3 regions of the Pseudoalteromonas sp. SWN29 genome follow, and region 2 is predicted to be linked to each of the others. Evidence: predicted binding sites of a transcription regulator. Region 2 holds the regulator's gene; each other region holds the start of a gene.

The links. The regulator LexA, encoded in region 2, represses DNA repair genes until DNA is damaged. The targets are predictions, from matches to a motif close to TACTGTATNNNNATACAGTA.
Region 1: dinB (DNA polymerase IV) is a predicted target of LexA. The motif match lies at 3,966-3,985, and genes of this name have one in related genera.
Region 3: I6F53_RS01650 (YebG family protein) is a predicted target of LexA. The motif match lies at 3,467-3,486, and genes of this name have one in related genera.

The regions. Positions count from the first base shown of each region.
Region 1 is NZ_JADYXE010000009.1:77,697-84,177, forward strand. It holds gene I6F53_RS05365 (methyl-accepting chemotaxis protein) at 1-1,177, shown strand, start outside; gene I6F53_RS05370 (M17 family metallopeptidase) at 1,251-2,771, opposite strand; gene dinB (DNA polymerase IV) at 2,901-3,953, opposite strand; gene I6F53_RS05380 (hypothetical protein) at 4,294-4,470, opposite strand; gene I6F53_RS05385 (acyl-CoA thioesterase) at 4,638-5,066, shown strand; gene I6F53_RS05390 (aldo/keto reductase) at 5,085-6,137, shown strand; gene I6F53_RS05395 (fumarylacetoacetate hydrolase family protein) at 6,204-6,481, opposite strand, start outside.
Region 2 is NZ_JADYXE010000018.1:13,931-20,411, reverse strand. It holds gene I6F53_RS08740 (cytochrome c oxidase subunit 3) at 1-192, opposite strand, end outside; gene I6F53_RS08735 (cytochrome c oxidase assembly protein) at 228-758, opposite strand; gene ctaD (cytochrome c oxidase subunit I) at 758-2,350, opposite strand; gene coxB (cytochrome c oxidase subunit II) at 2,350-3,492, opposite strand; gene lexA (transcriptional repressor LexA) at 3,964-4,581, opposite strand; gene I6F53_RS08715 (PaaI family thioesterase) at 4,749-5,189, shown strand; gene I6F53_RS08710 (hypothetical protein) at 5,190-5,570, opposite strand; gene I6F53_RS08705 (hypothetical protein) at 5,884-6,481, shown strand, end outside.
Region 3 is NZ_JADYXE010000003.1:42,724-49,204, reverse strand. It holds gene I6F53_RS01675 (peroxiredoxin) at 1-586, opposite strand, end outside; gene fadR (fatty acid metabolism transcriptional regulator FadR) at 823-1,536, opposite strand; gene dsbB (disulfide bond formation protein DsbB) at 2,081-2,599, shown strand; gene I6F53_RS01660 (DUF6170 family protein) at 2,601-2,903, shown strand; gene I6F53_RS01655 (ComEA family DNA-binding protein) at 2,928-3,224, opposite strand; gene I6F53_RS01650 (YebG family protein) at 3,538-3,855, shown strand; gene putP (sodium/proline symporter PutP) at 4,129-5,607, opposite strand; gene I6F53_RS01640 (EAL and HDOD domain-containing protein) at 5,937-6,481, shown strand, end outside.

The DNA.
Region 1 (6,481 bases), on a different contig from region 2:
AAAACCAGTTGAAAAAATCGCATTTGTTAAAGGTTTTAATCAGTGGCAATGGATTATTGGCTCAGGGGTTTATCTTGACTCAATAGACGAAGCATTTAGTGAGCAACGAAACCTTATAGTCGTCAGTGCAACAATTATGATTATTGCTGTTATTTTACTTAGTTACTTTATAGGCAAAAGCATTTTAATACCTACTCGTTTAGCAGCCGATATGATGAAAGATATTTCACAAGGCGAAGGCGATTTAACTCGTACATTAAATGAATCCGGTAACGATGAAATATCTGAACTATCACACTCGTTTAATTTATTTGTTTTAAAAATGCGAGAATCGCTTGTTCATGTATCACAAAGCGCAAGCGACGTAAGCGAGCATGCGCATACCGTTGACGAATCAAGTAAAACGAGCCACTCATTTATTGAGCTTCAAAACGATAGCTCAACCCAAGTTGCAGCTGCCATGGAGCAAATGACTCACCAAATACATGATGTGAGCCGTAACGCCGAAGCCGCAGAGCAAGCAGCTAAAGATGCAGCAAAAAACGCATCAACGGGTAAAAATGTGGTGGCGCAAACAATAACAGCCATAGAAACACTTTCAAGTAACATAGAAACCGTTAGCCGCGTGACAGAAGATTTAGCCAACGAGAGTCATAATATAGGTTCTGTACTTGATGTAATCAGAAGTATATCGGAGCAAACAAACTTACTGGCATTAAACGCCGCCATTGAGGCTGCTCGCGCAGGAGAGCACGGCCGAGGATTTGCAGTTGTTGCAGATGAAGTAAGAACATTGGCAAGCCGTACAGGGCAAAGCACAGACGAAATTCAAATCATGATCACTAAACTACAAGAAGGTGCAAAGGCAGCTGTTGAAGCAGTTAAATCAAGCCAAGCACTTTCGGTTTCTACCGTAGATCAGGCGTCGTCTGCCAATACTTCACTTAATGAAATAGAACGACTTGTTTCAATTATTACCGAAATGAACAGCCAAATTGCACGTGCTACAGAGCAGCAAACTCAAGCTGCCGACGAGGTTAATTTACGTATTAACGAGCTATCTCAATCAACAGAGCAGTCACTTAATAATACTAAACAGCTTACAAATGCCAGCGATAACCTTAAGCAAAGTAGCCAAGGGCTTTCGAGCGTAGTTAATCGCTTTAAATTAGATTGATAGCGATACCGTTATCATGAAACGCAAAAGCCCTGAATTAACAGGGCTTTTTTATTGCATGTAAGTTTTTAGCTTACAAACAGTAACGTGCAAACAAGCTCGTTACTGATGCGGCAGTTGGCTTACCGTGCTGCCAATCACCACCTTCAACACCGCTACCCGCAATATCCATATGCACATAAGGTAAAGGCTGTGCAGAGTCGTTACCGTGTTTATCAAGCCCACCAACAATAGCCATAAATGCCATTGGGAACTGATGACCACGAGCGGTAACAGCCGATGCCGCGTTATTGCTAGATAAAACATCGTCAGCTAGTGTGCGTGGTTTAATAAAGTCGTAATCTTCACGGCGAGAACGCGATACTTCAGCGCCATCAGCCCACAAATCTCCAAGGTCAGCAATTTGACGAGATACACCAGCGCTTCGAGCTGGGCCATTTTCAACATACGCACCGTAAGGACCCATTGCACGAGCCGCATGACCCGTTAATGTAGCAACAGTAAATAACGTTGGATTAACCTGCGTTTTAGCTAAATCTTTCATTTCGCTAAGTAGATCGCCCATTGCTAAACGCCCTTCTGCATCGGTATTACCAATGCGTACACGTACACCTTCGCGGCTAGTAATAATTTCATCTGGCACAAAACAATCTGAACCAATAGAATTACGAACAACAGCTAAATACGATACTACTTTAACGCCTTTAGGTTGGTAATCTGCAACAGCTTTCATAAAGCCCGCAACAGATGCTGCGCCGCCTTTATCACGGCTCATGCCTGCCATATGGCCGCCTACTTTTAGATCTGCACCGCCTGTATCGTATACAAGGCCCTTACCTACAAACATAAGTGTACGAGTAATTTCGCCCTCTGGTACATATTCAAGCTTAACAACACGTGGGTGATGGCGCTCAACTGCGTATGATGCACGAGCAACCGTACTTAGCATTGGGTAGTTTTTATCAATAGCAGTAATATCATCAATTACATCAACGGCCACATTTGAGCCTTTAAACAAATCAACGCAGTAATCAGCAAAACGTGGTGGAGCCATACGCTCTGGTTCAGTGCCACATAAATCACGTGCTGCATACTGCCCTGCTGCAATGGCATTAACTGCTTTAATTGTTTGCTCGTTCGCGCCCATTAAGGCAATTTGAGTAATAGGCTCAATACCTTCACCGTGATATTCACGCGCCTCTAATGGCTGCCATAATGCTTGGCAAGCACCTAAATAAGCAACTTCTAGCGCATGTTGGTAACGGCTATCACCATTTAAATTTGGTAACAATAATGCAGGATTAACACTGCCCGATGCTTTTGCTTCGTTAATTGCTAGTTTAGCTGCATCAAAATAGCGACGAACGTCGTCGTAATCTCTATTTAACGGACCGGTTGGCGCAAGTACAACGCGTTTGTTTTCAATCACTAATAAAGTAACTTGCTTACCAATGCGAGAATCAACTTTTGCCTGCGCTAAAATAGCGTCACGTAATGAATTGTTTGGTAATTGAGAAAAGTCATCACTAATAATAATAAGCGCATCATGAGATGTGCATTCAAGGCTTGCACTAACCGCTTGAGGGTATGCCATAAATAAAGTCCTGTTAGAAAACATAAGCCCCTATTATCGTCGATTTAAATATTGAAGACCAGCAAGGTGCGATGAGCTAATTATACAAGTTGCCAATAAATGGCAACTTGGAGTTACAGGCTTTACAGCTTAATCAAGAATACTCAGTTGGAAGTTTTGCTCTGGTTCGTTTTTAATGCCAACGCCTATACCAAGTAACCGAACAGGCTGTTGTAGACCTCGTTGATAGGCTTTGGTAAGTAGTTGAACAAGTATTTCAGTATTCAGCTCGTGATATGCTTGGTCGGCTGAGGTTACTACAAAATTTGCAAACTTCACCTTAACACTCAGCTTATTAATACGGTTTTGTAATTGTTGCTTATTAAGCCTTAAAACTAATTCGTCTAACAGTTTTGGAAGCTCATCTAGGCACTCTTGCAAACTTGTTTTATTGTATTCGTAGGTATGTTCAACACTCAGCGATTTTCTTATGCGATCTGTCGATACTTTACCAACATACTCACCTGCACATTTTTGATAAAGCGACACACCAAAATTACCTACATGTTGCTGCATCCAATTTACGCCTTTTTCGCGTACATCTTTGCCGGTATATAACCCTTTTAAATTGAGTTTTTCGAGTGTTACTTTACCTACACCCGGAATTTTACCCAGCGGTAATTGCGCCAAAAAGTCATCGACCTCGTGAGGCAAAACTACAAATTGACCATTCGGTTTTTTTTCGTCGCTGGCTATTTTGGCAATAAACTTAATAGGTGCAATACCTGCCGATGCAGTAAGCCCTGTGGCTGTGTAAATATCCGCTCTTATTTGCTGTGCTATAAGCGTGGCACTGCCTTTACAAGCACTACTGTCTGTTACATCAAGGTAGGCTTCGTCTAAAGAAAGAGGTTCAACTAAGTCTGTGTAGCGGTTAAATACTTCGCGTATCTGGTTTGAAGCTTCTTTGTATACAGCCATGCGCCCAGGAACAATAACTAAATCGGGGCATAATTGTTTAGCATGATAGTTCGACATAGCCGAGCGCACGCCATACTCTCTCGCTATATAGTTAGCAGTTGAGAGCACGCCTCGTCGGCTATTGCCTCCAATAGCAAGCGGTACATGTGCAAGTTTTGGGTTATCTCGCATTTCTACTGCTGCGTAAAAGCAATCCATGTCTATGTGAATAAACTTTTTCATCACCACTATAACGACTGGTTATTTATACAGTCATTATTATAGAATCAATTGTGATAAGCAAGCCTAGGGCCTGTTTATCTTTCGAGGTTAAATTTGCAGCAGTATGTTTGGTATTTAGGCAAGGCAGAGCCTATGTAGTGTGGTTATTCCCCATAAATAGGCGATAACGTAGCACAAATGCCAAACATACGCTGCCCGAAGGGTTCTGCCTAGGGGCAATTTACTCTTTGTTGCTCGGTTTTTACTTAGCCCACTAGGTCACAAACCTCGCGCCGCGATTAAATAGCCCCTAGATTGAACAAATTTTAATCCTGAAAGGTCAACAGGCCCTAGTTAGCGATTAAAAAAAGCGTTTATTGTCTTCAGGCTCTTTATAACCGCGTAGCCAAAATATAACCTCGAATAAAAACCCCGCTAGCATTAAAATAATAGCGCCAGATACGTTACCCATTGCATAACAGGTGAAAGAGGCTATAAAAACCAAACAAGCTAAAAACCAATTAATTATATTTTGCATACATACCTCTGTGTGTTTTTGTCTTGTGTGTTTTTACCGTGCCACTTAACTTTAGACCTAAAATTAAATAGGTACAATCATCTTACAAAAAAACATACTCTAATTACCTTGAGCTCATAACACCATATTGATAATCTAAGTGCTTTAAAATTAAGGGCCAATACATAATGCAAACGTTTAAAGATCAGCACCCTATTCATACCGACATCACCGTAGCATGGGCTGATATGGATGCACTGCAACACGTAAATAATGTAGTGTATTTACGTTACTTTGAAATAGCCCGAATCGACTTTTTAAATAAAATAAATCTGTTCGACACAATAAGCCCAAATGGTGTGGGCCCAGTAATTAGCGAAAATAATATTCGCTATAAACGCCCTGTCACCTTTCCCGATACGCTTACAGTGGGTGTTACTATTACTGATATAAAAACAGACCGCTTCACCATGAATTACACCGTTTACAGCCATGTTCAAAAGGCTATAACAACAACGGGTACTTCTAAAGTTGTCATGTTTGATTTTACAACAGGGCAAAAAGCTGCGATTTCTGAGCCTCTTTTATCGGCTTTAACTAGCCACGCTCAACACTAATTTAGCTAAGGAATTTTTATGAAATACAGTCCACTAGGTAGCAGTGGTGTAGACGTATCTAGAGTGTGCCTAGGCAGTATGACTTGGGGCAAACAAAATACTCAAAGCGATGCGGATGAGCAAATAGCCTACGCGCTAGAGCAAGGCGTAAACTTTATTGATACAGCCGAAATGTATGCTGTGCCTCCTTCTCCAGAGACCTATGGTAAAACAGAGGAAATTATTGGCGATTGGCTATCGCGTAATAAACAAAAACGCGGCGATGTAGTACTTGCCACAAAAATTGCAGGCAATGGCTTATCGTGGGTACGTGATGGTGGCAATATTACTCGCCAAACAGTAATAGAAGCCGTGGACGATTCACTCAAGCGCCTTCAAACCGACTACATCGATTTATATCAGTTACATTGGCCAAACCGTTCAACACCACATTTTGGTAGGCAGTGGCCTGGCACGCTTAAATTTACCGACGTAAATACACAAGAACAGCAAGCTAGTATGCTCGATATTCTAGAAGGCCTTAATGAATGTGTAAAAGCAGGAAAAATTAAGCACTGCGGTTTATCTGACGACACGCCATGGGGTATCAGCCAGTTTTTAAGTTTAGCTAAAGAGCATAACTTACCGCGTATGGTGTCTATTCAAAACGAATTTAGCCTAGCGCATGCTAAAGATTGGCCATATTTAATAGAGCAATGTGTTCATGAAGAGATTGCCTACTTACCATGGTCGCCTCTGGCTGCCGGTTTATTAACGGGTAAATACTTAAATGGTGCTCGCCCTGAAGGCTCTCGATGGACCTTCATGCAGCGCAACGGTATTTTTAGAGATACACCCAATGCAGAACAAGCAACTAAGCAATATGTTGAGCTGGCTTATGCAAATAATATTACCCCAGCGCAGCTTGCGCTAGCATGGTGTAACCAAGTTGATGGTGTTACGTCCTCAATTATTGGCGCGACAAGTATGGCGCAATTAAAAGAAGATATTGATGCATTTGATATAACGCTAAACAGTGAAATACTGACAAGTATTGATGCTATTTTTAGAAACCATCCAATGCCCTATTAATACAAACTTAAACAGGCAATTAAATCACATTTAATTGGCTGTTTAAGTGTCTGTTTAACCGTATTTTTAGTTCACGATCCACTGATGCTCAAGCAAGCACTGATCATTAGCATAAAGCGCAACAGAGAAAATACTTTTAGGTGTTACCTCGCCTACGCCCGACGGTGTGCCTGTCATTACTACGTCACCATCTTCTAAGCTCATAAATTCACTAATTTCTTGTAAAATTGAATCTGGGTTATGCAGCATAAAATGAGTATCCCCTCGCTGAGTCACTTCATTATTAATTTTAAGTTCAAAGGTAAAGTGCTGCATTGCATCTGTTAATTCAACAAAGTCACTTA
Region 2 (6,481 bases):
AAACCAGCTATAAAGCATATACAAAAGTACAGCTATGCCAACGTACAGTAAATAAACGCCACTGCCGCCTTCTTTTCCTACGTTCATAACAGTTAATGCAGCGCCTACAGCAATAAAAAATAATGCTATAGCCCCTACAATAGGCCAAGGACTTTGCTCTGGTACGTAATAATTTTCATATTTTTGATTCATGTTATTTACTCCTAGTTTTACACTAGACATGCAGGCTAGTTATTACTCGCAACTAGCTGCTCACTAATATCAAATACGGTGTACGACAGCGTCAACTCTTCAATATCGCTTGGTAATGCGGTATCAACATAAAACAGTAATTTAAATTCAAGCTCTTCTCCTGCTTTTAGAGGTTGCTGATCAAAACAAAAACAGGCAATTTTATGTAAATACTTAGCCGCTTTACCTGGAGATACAGACGGCACCGCTTGCATTACTTTGTCGAGGTCACTACTATTTTTAGCACTAAACATCACCTCACGCATGGCACCGGGTTTAACAGTAACGCTGTACTCTTTTGATTTAACTACAAACGGCGCACCAGCTTGCGCATGAGTTGTAAAACTCACGCCTATTTCGCGGTCTTGCACTATTTGCGTACTTCGCTCTGCTTGCTCAAGTGACGGTTTACCATTAAGCCCTGTTACGTCGCAAAACACGTCGTACAAGGGCACTAAGGCAAACGCAAAGGCAAACATACCTATACAAATAAGAACCAAGCGTTTAAGTAACGGTGCGTGTGTCATTACTTGATTACCGGCGGTATAGAGAAGGTATGATAAGGCGCAGGAGAGTCAACTTCCCACTCAAGCCCTTCTGCGCCATCCCATACTTTTGCAGGCACTTTATCGCCACCACGTGCACATTTAATTACTACAGCAACAAACAGTAGTTGCGATAAACCAAAGGCAAAACCGCCTATACTTATAATTGCGTTAAAGTCGGCAAATTGCAGTGCATAATCGGGAATTCGACGTGGCATACCAGCAAGTCCTACAAAATGCATAGGAAAAAACAGAACGTTTACGCTCACCAGCGATAGCCAAAAATGCCATTTAGCTAGCGTGATATTAAACATGTTGCCCGTCCACTTGGGCAGCCAATAATAAGCACCCGCCATTATCGAAAATACAGCCCCTGTAACTAAAACATAATGAAAATGTGCCACCACAAAGTAAGTATCGTGGTACTGAAAATCAGCAGGTGTAATTGCTAGCATCAACCCTGAAAAACCACCTATGGTAAACAACACAATAAACGCAATACTAAAAAGCATCGGCACTTCAAAGGTAATTGATCCTTTCCACATTGTGGCAACCCAGTTAAATACTTTTACCCCTGTGGGCACCGATATAAGCATGGTCGCGTACATAAAAAACAACTCGCCAGCAACCGGCATTCCAGTGGTAAACATATGGTGCGCCCATACAATAAAGCTAAGTAGCGCAATTGAGGATGTGGCGTACACCATTGAGGCATAACCAAATAGTTTTTTACGAGAAAAAGTGGGCACTATGGTCGATATAATGCCAAAGGCAGGAAGAATCATTATGTACACTTCAGGGTGACCAAAAAACCAAAAAATATGCTGAAACATCACCGGATCGCCACCGCCTGCAGCATCAAAAAAGCTGGTAGCAAAGTACTTATCGGTAAGCACCATAGTTACCGCTCCCGCAAGCACTGGCATTACTGCTATTAATAAAAAAGCGGTAATTAACCATGTCCACACAAATAGCGGTAACTTCATCCACGACATACCGGGTGCACGTAAATTCACTATGGTTACAATCACATTAATTGCACCCATAATTGAGCTAATTCCCATAATATGTACGGCAAATACAAACATTGCAGTGTTATCGTTACTATAGGTTGTAGAGAGCGGTGCGTAAAAAGTCCAACCAAATGCAGGTCCCCCACCAGGCATAAATAACGATGCAAGTAAGATTAAAAATGCAAACGGTAAAATCCAAAAGCTCCAGTTATTCATTCTTGGTAATGCCATATCTGGCGCGCCAATCATTAAAGGGATCATCCAATTAGCAAGGCCTGTAAAGGCCGGCATAACCGCACCAAACACCATAATTAAACCGTGTACTGTGGTCATTTGATTAAAAAAGTGAGGATCGACCAGCTGTAAACCAGGTTGAAATAATTCAGCCCTGATCACCATGGCCATTCCGCCGCCAATTAAAAACATGGTCAGCGAAAAAATTAAATATAAGCTACCAATATCTTTATGGTTAGTTGTATAAAGCCAGCGTTTAAAACCTTTAGCTGGATGATGAGCATGGTCAGCTTCATTGGCGTTAGGTTGTTCTACTATGCTACTCATTAGTTCGCCTCCACTTTGGCATCAATTGCCGCCTGTATTTGACTCGGCTGAATAACATCACCCGTATCGTTACCCCACGCATTACGTTTATAAGTAATAACAGCTGCTAATTGCTTTATAGATAACTGCTTGGCAAACGCTTGCATTGCCGTACCTGGTCGTCCATGAATAACTACATCAATGTGATCTTTTATATCGCCAAGCACTATTGGGCTTCCTTTAAGCGCAGGAAAAACACCCGGCAATCCCATGCCAGTAGGCTGATGACACGCCGCGCAGCTGGCCATATACACTTGCTCACCTAAAGTCATTAACTCTTCTTTAGGAAGTGTTTTATCAAGCAGAGCAGCGTCGGCCAGTGCTGCTTTTTGTTTTGCTTGCTTTGCATCGGCTAGCCATACTTTAAAGTCAGCTTCAGATTTAGCTTCAACCACTACGGGCATAAAACCATGATCTTTACCGCAAAGCTCGGCACATTGACCTCGGTAAATACCTTCCTCGTTAATATTGGTCCATGTTTCGTTTATAAATCCCGGGTTAGCGTCTTTTTTCACAGCAAAATCAGGTACCCACCAAGAGTGAATAACATCATCAGAGGTCATTAAAAAACGTACTTTTTGGTTTATTGGCAGTACAAGCGGTTTATCTACTTCAAGTAAATAATTAGGATTTTTATCTGCAAGATTCGCTATTTCGTCTTGAGGGGTGGATAAAATAGAATAAAATGCGACGTCTTCGCCCATATATTCATAGTGCCATTTCCATTGCGAACCTGTAATTTTAATAGTGAGATCAGCTTTGCTGGCATCTTCCATTGCAATTAGGGTTTTAGTGGCTGGTACTGCCATAGCAATTAAAATAACGAATGGAATAGCTGTCCAAAGTATTTCTACTTTAGTGCTTTCGTGAAATTGGGCAGGTACAGCCCCTTTAGATTTACGGTGATGAATCAGTGCCCAAAACATAATTGCGAACACTATCACCCCAATCACACAACATATTATAAATATGGTCATGTGCAGCTGATATACATTATTGCTTATATCGGTTACGCCTTTGCGCATATTGTACTGGCTGTTAGCCAAAACATGCTGCGGAAAAACAATCAATACAAGCCACAAGGTAGAGGTCAGTTTACCCATGTGACGGCTCCTTTGATGCTATTGCGAGTGCGAAGAGGCATACGGCTTAAACGCCAATTCGTTATTTTTATTATTTAACCAATCTTGTTTTTTTGACTGGTATCGCTGCCCCAACAAAGAGTTTGTATATTGTGTGTTCTCAAAACTGAAAAGCTGTGAGTTATTGTTAGTTCAGCACACTAATAATTAGCTAAAAAATGAGCAACAAGCAAGCTTTAGTATAAAAAACAACCAGGTGATATTAAGTAATTAATAAAAAACCAGCAATCAACTAGACAACTAAAAGTTCAAAAAACGAGCAAAACAAAGGGGTTTAACGCTTTAGGGAGGGGGGGAGTATGAGTTCAAAAAAGTTTACAGCTTAAATAATTAGTTCGCTGTTTAAGCTATATTTTTAGTACGAATTTTAAAACAAAAATGCGCACTAAAAAGTGCGCATTAATAAATTGATTGTTTAAAGCAATCTAAAAACTACATCCAATCGGCATTTCTTATTACGCCAACAGCTAGGCCTTCAATGTTAAAAGACTCATTCTCAAGGTCTACTTCAATAGATTCAAAATCGTCGTTTTCAGCATGAAGTAACACTTTACGACCCGCTTTCTCAAGACGTTTTACAGTTACGTCTTCGTCTAGGCGCGCAACAACAACTTGTCCGTTTTCAGCGGTTTGAGTACGATGTACAGCAAGTAAATCGCCATCCATAATACCAATATCCTTCATGCTCATACCATTAACGCGTAGTAAAAAATCGGCGGCGGGTTTAAACATTAATGGATCGATTTTACAGTGACTTTCAACGTGCTCTTGCGCCAAAATAGGTGAACCAGCAGCAACACGCCCTATAAGTGGTAAACCTAATTGTTCAGGCTCTTCTTCTTCAATTAATTGAATACCACGGCTTGCACCTGGTTTCATTTTAATTGCGCCTTTTTTAGCAAGTGCTTTTAAATGTTCTTCTGCAGCATTGGCACTTTTAAAACCTAGTGTTTGCGCTATTTCAGCACGTGTAGGAGGCATACCAGTGTCTTTAATAAAAACTTTAATTAGTTCGAGTATTTGAGCTTGGCGGTTCGTTAATGGTCGCATACAACTGGTTTTCCATACAGTACATTTAACTGTGAGTATATACAGTTAAATAAAAATCGCAAATTTAAATTATGTCTTAAAATAGCCAAAGTAATTTCACTTGTGTACATTTTAGGGATATAACTAAAGCTAAGTTTAAAAATGATTAAAAAGGCAAAGGAGTCGTTATGAGTATTTGGTATCAACCTATTACTTTAGAGTTTTGCAAACAGCTAGATGAAGGTATTAATGGTCAAGGTACGCTGATGAAAACTATGGGGATAGAAATCACAGAAATTGGTGATGATTACTTAGTTGCAACTATGCCTGCCATACCTGAGCATCATAACCCAATGGGAATGGTTCACGGTGGTGCTAATGTTGTACTTGCCGAAACAGTAGCGAGTTATGCTGCTAACTTTGTTGTCGATTTCACAAAATTTTACTGTGTAGGGCAGGAAATTAGCGCAAGCCATTTAAAAGCATCTCGCAATGGTACTTTAACTGCCACGGCAAGAGCATTTCATATTGGCAAACGTAGTTCAGTATGGGAAATAAAAATTACAAATAGCCGCAATGAGCTGTGCTGCGTATCAAAAATGACCGCAGCAGTCGTAGAGCGAAGATAGTTACTTTTCGATTGGGTAAATTGTAATTTCCATACCCGCACCAATCGCAGATATACGTAATAATGTATCTGCATCTAAGGCTTGGTTAAAGCACTTAGGAGATGTGCCTGATTCAAAGCCAATATCAAACGTTCTACGTGAACAACCTAACCATTGCTTTAGCGCGTTACGCGAACACGATTCAATAAGTTCACATATATGGTTTATTGCTTTATCAGGCGTGCTAACTTCACCTGTAGCTTCAATACGCGCTAATTGACGGTATTCGTCTTTGTCATAATGTAAAATCGTCGCGACTTTCTTCAAATCTGCCACTAGCAAACTAATATCTTGCTTTGATTCAAGCTCAAGATCTACATTTAAAAATTGAATTTCCGACATCGTTTCGTATTTATCCTCTAATAATTTCATTGCAAACTTTAACGCAGTTTTACCGTTATACCAAATCAACTATGCCCTATTAACCACTTTATATGGATATTTCGCAGCTTTTAAGTATTTTTTAGCATTTAAAGCTAGCTGGATATCAAACATCCAGCTCAATTAGACAAATAAGTCATGTTAGGAATTTAAGTGTAATCTTTTTTATTTTTAAATGATTACAGTAAGCTATAGTTTAAACTGCGACAAAATGTCGCAGTAACTAATCCCATTAATGTAATAAACTAACTTCTAAAAATAATAAGACTAAAACATGAATAAAAAAATATTTAAACATGCGCGCAAGTTACATAAATGGTTAGGTTATTTATTAGCACTACAAATTTTAGCATGGTTGCTAGGTGGCTTAGTTATGAGCGCAATTCCACTTGATAAAGTACACGGCAAACATCTAGCAACAAAAGTACTTAGTAAATCATTTACACAAGCCGACTACCCAACATCACTTGATAATATTACGTCGCAAGTCGCTAACCCAACACAAATATTATTTGAAGGTTTTTTAACTACACCTCTTATTACCGTTATTAGTAATACCGAGCAGCAAAGCTTTAATGCCCTTACAGGAAGGCCTTTTGAGCCACCTACAAAAGTACAAATTACTGCTAATGCTAAAGCCCACTTGCTTATTGACGCTCAAGTAATAAGTACAACCTTACTAAAAAAGGGCACCAGAGAAGTAGGATATAAAACCAATGTTTGGCAGGTACAATTTGACGACATGTTAAGTACAACACTTTACTTAGCTGAAAGTAACGGCAAAGTAGTGACTATTCGCAGCACACTATGGCGAATATTCGACTTTTTTTGGATGTTACATATTATGGATTACGATGAGCGAGAGGATTTTA
Region 3 (6,481 bases), on a different contig from region 2:
CAGATAAGAACTTAGCAACGCCTTCAGGGCTTGCGTCCATACCTTTTTTACCTTCAGTCCAACCAGCAGGACATACTTCACCGTGCTCAGTGTGGAACGCTAGTGCGTCAACCATGCGAAGCATTTCGTCGATGTTACGACCTAATGGTAAGTCATTCACTACTTGGTGACGTACGTTACCTTCTTCGTCGATTAAGAATGAACCACGAAATGCAACACCCGCTTCTGGATGCTCAACGTCATACGCTTTACAAATTTCGTGTTTAACGTCTGCAACTAGTGCGTATTGAACTTTACCAATACCGCCGTCTGCAACAGCCGTGTTACGCCATGCGTTATGTGAGAATTGTGAATCGATAGAAACACCAATTACTTCTACGCCACGCTTTTGAAACTCTTCAAAACGCTTATCAAATGCAATAAGTTCAGAAGGACATACAAACGTGAAATCTAGCGGGTAAAAGAAGATAACTGCTTTTTTACCTTTAATTGTTTCATGAAGGTTATAGCTATCTACAATTTCACCATTACCAAGAACTGCTGCAGCGGTAAAGTCTGGTGCCTGGCGGCCTACTAATACACCCATTTTATTCTCCAAATATTTTGAGTTTTTTTTCAATTGCTTTCGCAATGCTGGTACTTATATGGGCGCTAAAAATTAAAAACCAATAGCGCATACATATAATTAATTGTCATTCTAAAGTTATTCATAACAAAAGAACAATCGCATTTAACGATGTGAGCAATCGAAAATATCGAATACAAGTAAATACTGCATTAAAGATACAAAAAAACCTGCAAATGCAGGCTTCTCGTTTAGATTTAATCCATTATATCTGAGGGCATATCGCCTCGGATTTTTTGCCAAATCTCACCTGTTTGATGACCGTATTTACGCATCATCGAAATAGCACCATCGTGCTCTTTATTTTCTGCCAATATTGTTAAATCTTTATAAAACTGACGTGCAAGTTCACGAGTTCCGGCATCAGAGAAGTAATGACAACCAATCTTTGAATAAAAGCCTCTAAAACCGTTGAGTATTAATACATAAATACGGTTATTACCCGCAACGGCTAATTCGTGATGCACTTTATAATCATAGTCAGCAAATGCTTGAGCGGTGTCTTCTAGCTCATGGCTTTGTGATAAAATTTCAATTACACGTTCAGGATTTAACTTAATTGCAGCACGTGTATAAATAGCACTAATATTAGTACGTGCAGATAAAAGCTGATCTGTCAGCTCTGGCATCTTGTCTTCATCTAAGCGCGCTAATGTTTCAAGAATATTTAAGCCAGACGTTTCCCAAAAGTTATTTACTTTTGTTGGTTTACCATGCTGAATTGTTAACCAGCCATCACGTGCTAAACGCTGTAGTACTTCTCTCAAGGTCGTTCTTGTAACACCAATTAACTCTGAAAGTTCTCGCTCGGCAGGTAGAATTGAACCTGGAGGGAAATCGCCGTTCCAAATAGATTCAACTATATATTCTTCAGCAAATCCTGCTGGGCTTTTCGCTTTAAAAATTCTCATCCAGTTCCCACTCGAATTAATCAACACTCATCGTTTTACACGAATAACTGACTGATTGTACCAGACGAAGCATAACTAACAAGTAAAGTCAGGTATATTAATAAGCAAATGGGTAGAAATTAAAGATTAATAAATAATAAAATTTAGGTTTCTCTAATATAGCTACAATGTATAAATTTACAGAGCAATATTCATTGTAGGTACATTGTAATTATTGGTATTTTTTATTTACACCATACCTAGCTGAATCAACTTAAAACACATAAGTACATTAAAAAGGAACACCTATGCAACATAGCGTTCTAACTGCAACTTTAAAGAATTATTTAGCCAATGCTCCAATATGGTATAAGTAAGCGATATAACTGAGCTTATGTATCGATGGGAAAATAATAGAGCATCATGTAGCCTCTACTGAGGCTGGATTGAGTGATCAATAATTTCATCTTATAAAAAGCGACTTCGGTAGCTTTTTTTTCCTTTTTGTTGCCGCATACATTATCCTAGGTCATAATCTAACATCTTATTTAAACGCGGAATTTTTATGAACTGGCTTGCGCAATTACCCACCCAACGTACCCCGTGGCTTTTATTTACAGCTATCGTTTTTTTACTTGAAGTGACCGCCCTTTTCTTTCAATACCAAATGGGATTGGCGCCTTGCATAATGTGCATATATCAACGTACCGCTGTACTGGGTTTATTAGGTGCAGGCATTGTAGGTTCGACTAAACCACAGAGCAAAGCAGTTCGTATATTAGCGTATGTAATTTGGGGTGTATCGAGTGTTTGGGGATACCTTATAGCTCGCGAGCATATTGATATGCAAACCACCACAGACCCTTTTGCATTTAGCTGTGAGTTTGAACCAAACTTCCCATCGTTTATGCCGTTACACGAATGGATACCTAGCTTTTTTCAGGCGACCGGGGATTGTGGAAATATAGATTGGCAGTTTATTGGTTTGAGCATGCCTGCTTGGATGGAAATTATATTTGCGCTATTCTCAATCACTTTGTTTGCTTTAGTGATTAGCCGCTTAATAACAAAAAAATCGATTTAATATGTTTACCTTTTTTTCAAGCCAATTAGATGATCTTAAACACTTAAAAGTGCGCAAGCGCCAGGACGTAATAGCACTTTCGTTAAGTATGTTATCGCCAACTGATAAAGTGTTACTACGTATTATTAAATTAATATTACTAAGTCCACTATTTTTAATATTCACGGTATTTAAAGGTTGGATATTAATCCCGTTTTTGATACTTGGTGGGCTTTGCTATCCGCTATTAACAACACCTATTGAAATTAACTTTGCTAAAAAGCACTTAAGCGATGCATTAAAACAATTTAATCAGGGCGCATAGCGCCCTGATTATTACTTAATAGCTTTAAAGTGAAATTTTCCCCTCTAATTTAGCTAATAGTTTTTTACCAATTCCTTTAACTTGCGATAAATCACTGACGCTTTTAAATTCACCGTTTTCTTCACGATAATCCACAATTGCCTGCGCTTTTTTCTTACCTATACCCGGTAGCTTAGCAAGCATATCTGCATCAGCATTATTTATACTAATTGTCTCAACTTGAGGCATTTGCTTGGTTACTTCCGATAGTTGTGCATATACGGTAGTTGCAGGTAGTAAGCATAATAAGCTTATGATGAGTAAATTTTTTAACGTTTTCATTAAACTTGCCCTTATTCTTCTTTTCTTAATTTTGAGTATTGCTCAGGAAATCAATAAATAAGGAACTGTAAAGTTCATCACTTAAAGTGTACCTAAGCGCATTATCACTATGATCCGAAATCCTGAAAATGCAGCTGGTACAACAAAGTGATTGCTTAACTAAAGTAAAGTTACCGTTTTTTGTCAAATTTAAGACACCTAAAAATTAATACTTCACGCTTGCAAATTTACTTACAAACCATTACTGTACATAAAAACAGTAATCTAATGGTTTTTACAAACCACAGTGCCAAGCAATTTTGCAGGAGAAATCATGGCTGTTGTTGTTAAATATGTTGTAGAACGAAACGGAGTCGAGCGTATGACGTTTACTACCAAAAAAGAAGCTGATGCTTATGACAAGATGCTCGATATAGCAGAATCACTTGAGCTAATGCTAGAAAAGGTAGACGTACCGCTTAGTGAGCAACAAATTGAATCACTTGCTTTAGAAATAGCGAAAAGCAAAGATGACTTTATGACTATATTAAAGGGCGGCAAAGATCCCGTTGTTGCCAAAGCGCCAACAAAAAGTAAAAAGTCAGATAATGTTGCATCAATTGAAGATAGCAACGATAAAAAAGCAAGTTAATTCGTAGATTGCCCTTTCCTCGGACGGGACAAACTAAATAAAAAAGGGAGCAACTAAGTTGCTCCCTTTTTTATTATACCAATTCACTTAATTAAGTGATCTATTTTGAGGGTAAAAAAACGTGTTGATAGCTAGGCAAAAAATTCGATATTTAGTTGTTCTAAATGATAATTTTTTAACGCCAGTAGCGACACATTAGCCCGCAAAATAATTAAGTATTATTGCGGATTGGTATTAATTACTACTCATTCAAAAATGAGTAGTAATTGCTATTTAAAGCTCTTTCTCTACTTCATCAAATAAAGCGGTAATGTTTTGCTCTGGCTCTTTTGTAGCTAAGCTAACAACAACAATTGCGATACTAGATAAAATAAAGCCAGGTACTATTTCGTACATAAAGCTACTTAAGCTTTCACCATTAATAGTAAACGGACCATAAACCCAAACAAGCACTGTAAACGCACCTACTAACATACCCGATAACGCACCGGCAAAATTCATACGTTTCCAGTAAAGGCTGAACAGTACCAATGGACCGAAAGCAGCACCAAAGCCTGCCCATGCATTACTTACTAGGTCTAAAATAGAGCTATCTCTGTCGTAAGCTAAGTAAATAGCAAACATAGCCACTACGGCAACGCTAATTCTACCAACAGTAACTAATTCAAAGTCGCTAGCATCTTTACGTAAAAATGTTTTATATAAATCTTCAGTCAATGAACTTGAGCTTACTAGCAATTGCGATGAGATAGTACTCATGATAGCAGCCAAAATTGCAGCTAGTAAAAAGCCAGCAATAAGTGGGTGGAACAATAACTCAGAAAGAATTAGGAAAATCGTTTCAGGATCTTCAACTACAATATTATTTTCATAAGTATAAGCAGCACCAAATATACCAGTACCAACAGCACCAAGGGCAGCAACAATCATCCATGTCATACCAATACGGCGAGCTTTAGGCATATCTTTAACACTACGTACCGACATAAAGCGAACAATGATATGTGGTTGACCAAAATAACCTAAGCCCCACGCCATTGCAGAAATAATACCTAATGCAGAGCCTGCACCAATCCAGTTAAGCATATCTGGGTTTACGCTATGCAGAGTTGACTCTAGAGGTTGTTCTAGTAAAGAGTATGCTACGGTAGGCACTAGAATCAGTGCGATGAACATAATACAACCTTGCACAAAGTCAGTTAAGCTAACCGCTAAAAAACCACCAAACAAAGTATATAAAACTACAACACCCGTTGTAATGTATAAACCTACTTCATAACTTAGACCAAATGAGCTTTCAAACAATTTTCCGCCGGCTACAACACCAGATGACGTGTAAAGAGTAAAGAAGACGATAATCACAACAGCTGATACAACTCGTAATAAGTTTGACTTATCATTGAAGCGATTTGAGAAGTAATCTGGGATTGTTATAGAGTCATTTGCTTTTTCAGTGTACACACGCAATCTTGGTGCAACTAACAGATAGTTTAACCAAGCACCAATCACCAAACCGATTGCTATCCATGTACTACTAAAACCAGTAACAAACATCGCACCAGGTAGGCCCATTAAAATCCAACCACTCATATCAGATGCACCTGCAGACAGTGCAGCAACACTTGGAGATAGATTTCGTCCACCTAGCATGTAACCTGATACATCGCCAGTAGATTGCTTATATGCATATAGTCCGATACCTAACATTACAATAAAATATAATGCTAGTGAAATAATCATTCCTGTTTCCAAATTAGCCTCCGCATAATTATTAATAATAGGCTTTATCCAAATAATGACTCTTAAAGTTTTATAGTTAAGACACTATTGGGGTAAAAACCATTCTCGCTGACTATATCATGCTTAATAATAAAATCTCCAACTTGTTACTTCTAGCTGATGTAAAAATATTCATGTTGAGCATTTTAAAAGCGAATTGATGAAATATAATAAATTAAATGCAGAAACGCCTTCATTTTTAATGATAATTTATTAATCTAGCAAATATACGTAATGCTATTTTGAGTCTTTTGCCATATATTATTACAATAACTAATTACATTAATCTTACGGAACTATTTATGTATTTTTACGCTGCACGCCAACCAATTTTAGACAGAGATAAAAAACTCATCGGATATGAGCTTTTATTTCGCGATGGCGTTGATAACGTATTTCCCGATATAGATGGTGACGAAGCAACTACACGACTTATTGAGGGTAGCCAGTTTAACTTTGGCTTAGAAGATTTAACCGACAATAAACCCGCTTACATAAACTTTACCCTAGAAACGCTATTAAAGGGTTACCCTACACTACTGGGTAAAGATACTATAGTTGTAGAAATACTTGAAACAGTGCAGCCTGGTAAACGCTTATTAGCCATTGTTAAAGATTTAAAAGATAAAGGTTACACTATCGCTCTTGATGACTATATTCATCAACCTGTATGGCGTCATTTTTACCCATTTATTGATATTATTAAAATAGACTTTTTAGCATCCGATATAGATACAATAAAAACAGTTCTTAAAGACTTAAAACCACACTCGCATATTAAGTTGCTTGCCGAAAAAGTAGAAACCTACGAAATTTACCAACAAGCTTTAGAGCTAGGTTTTGATTA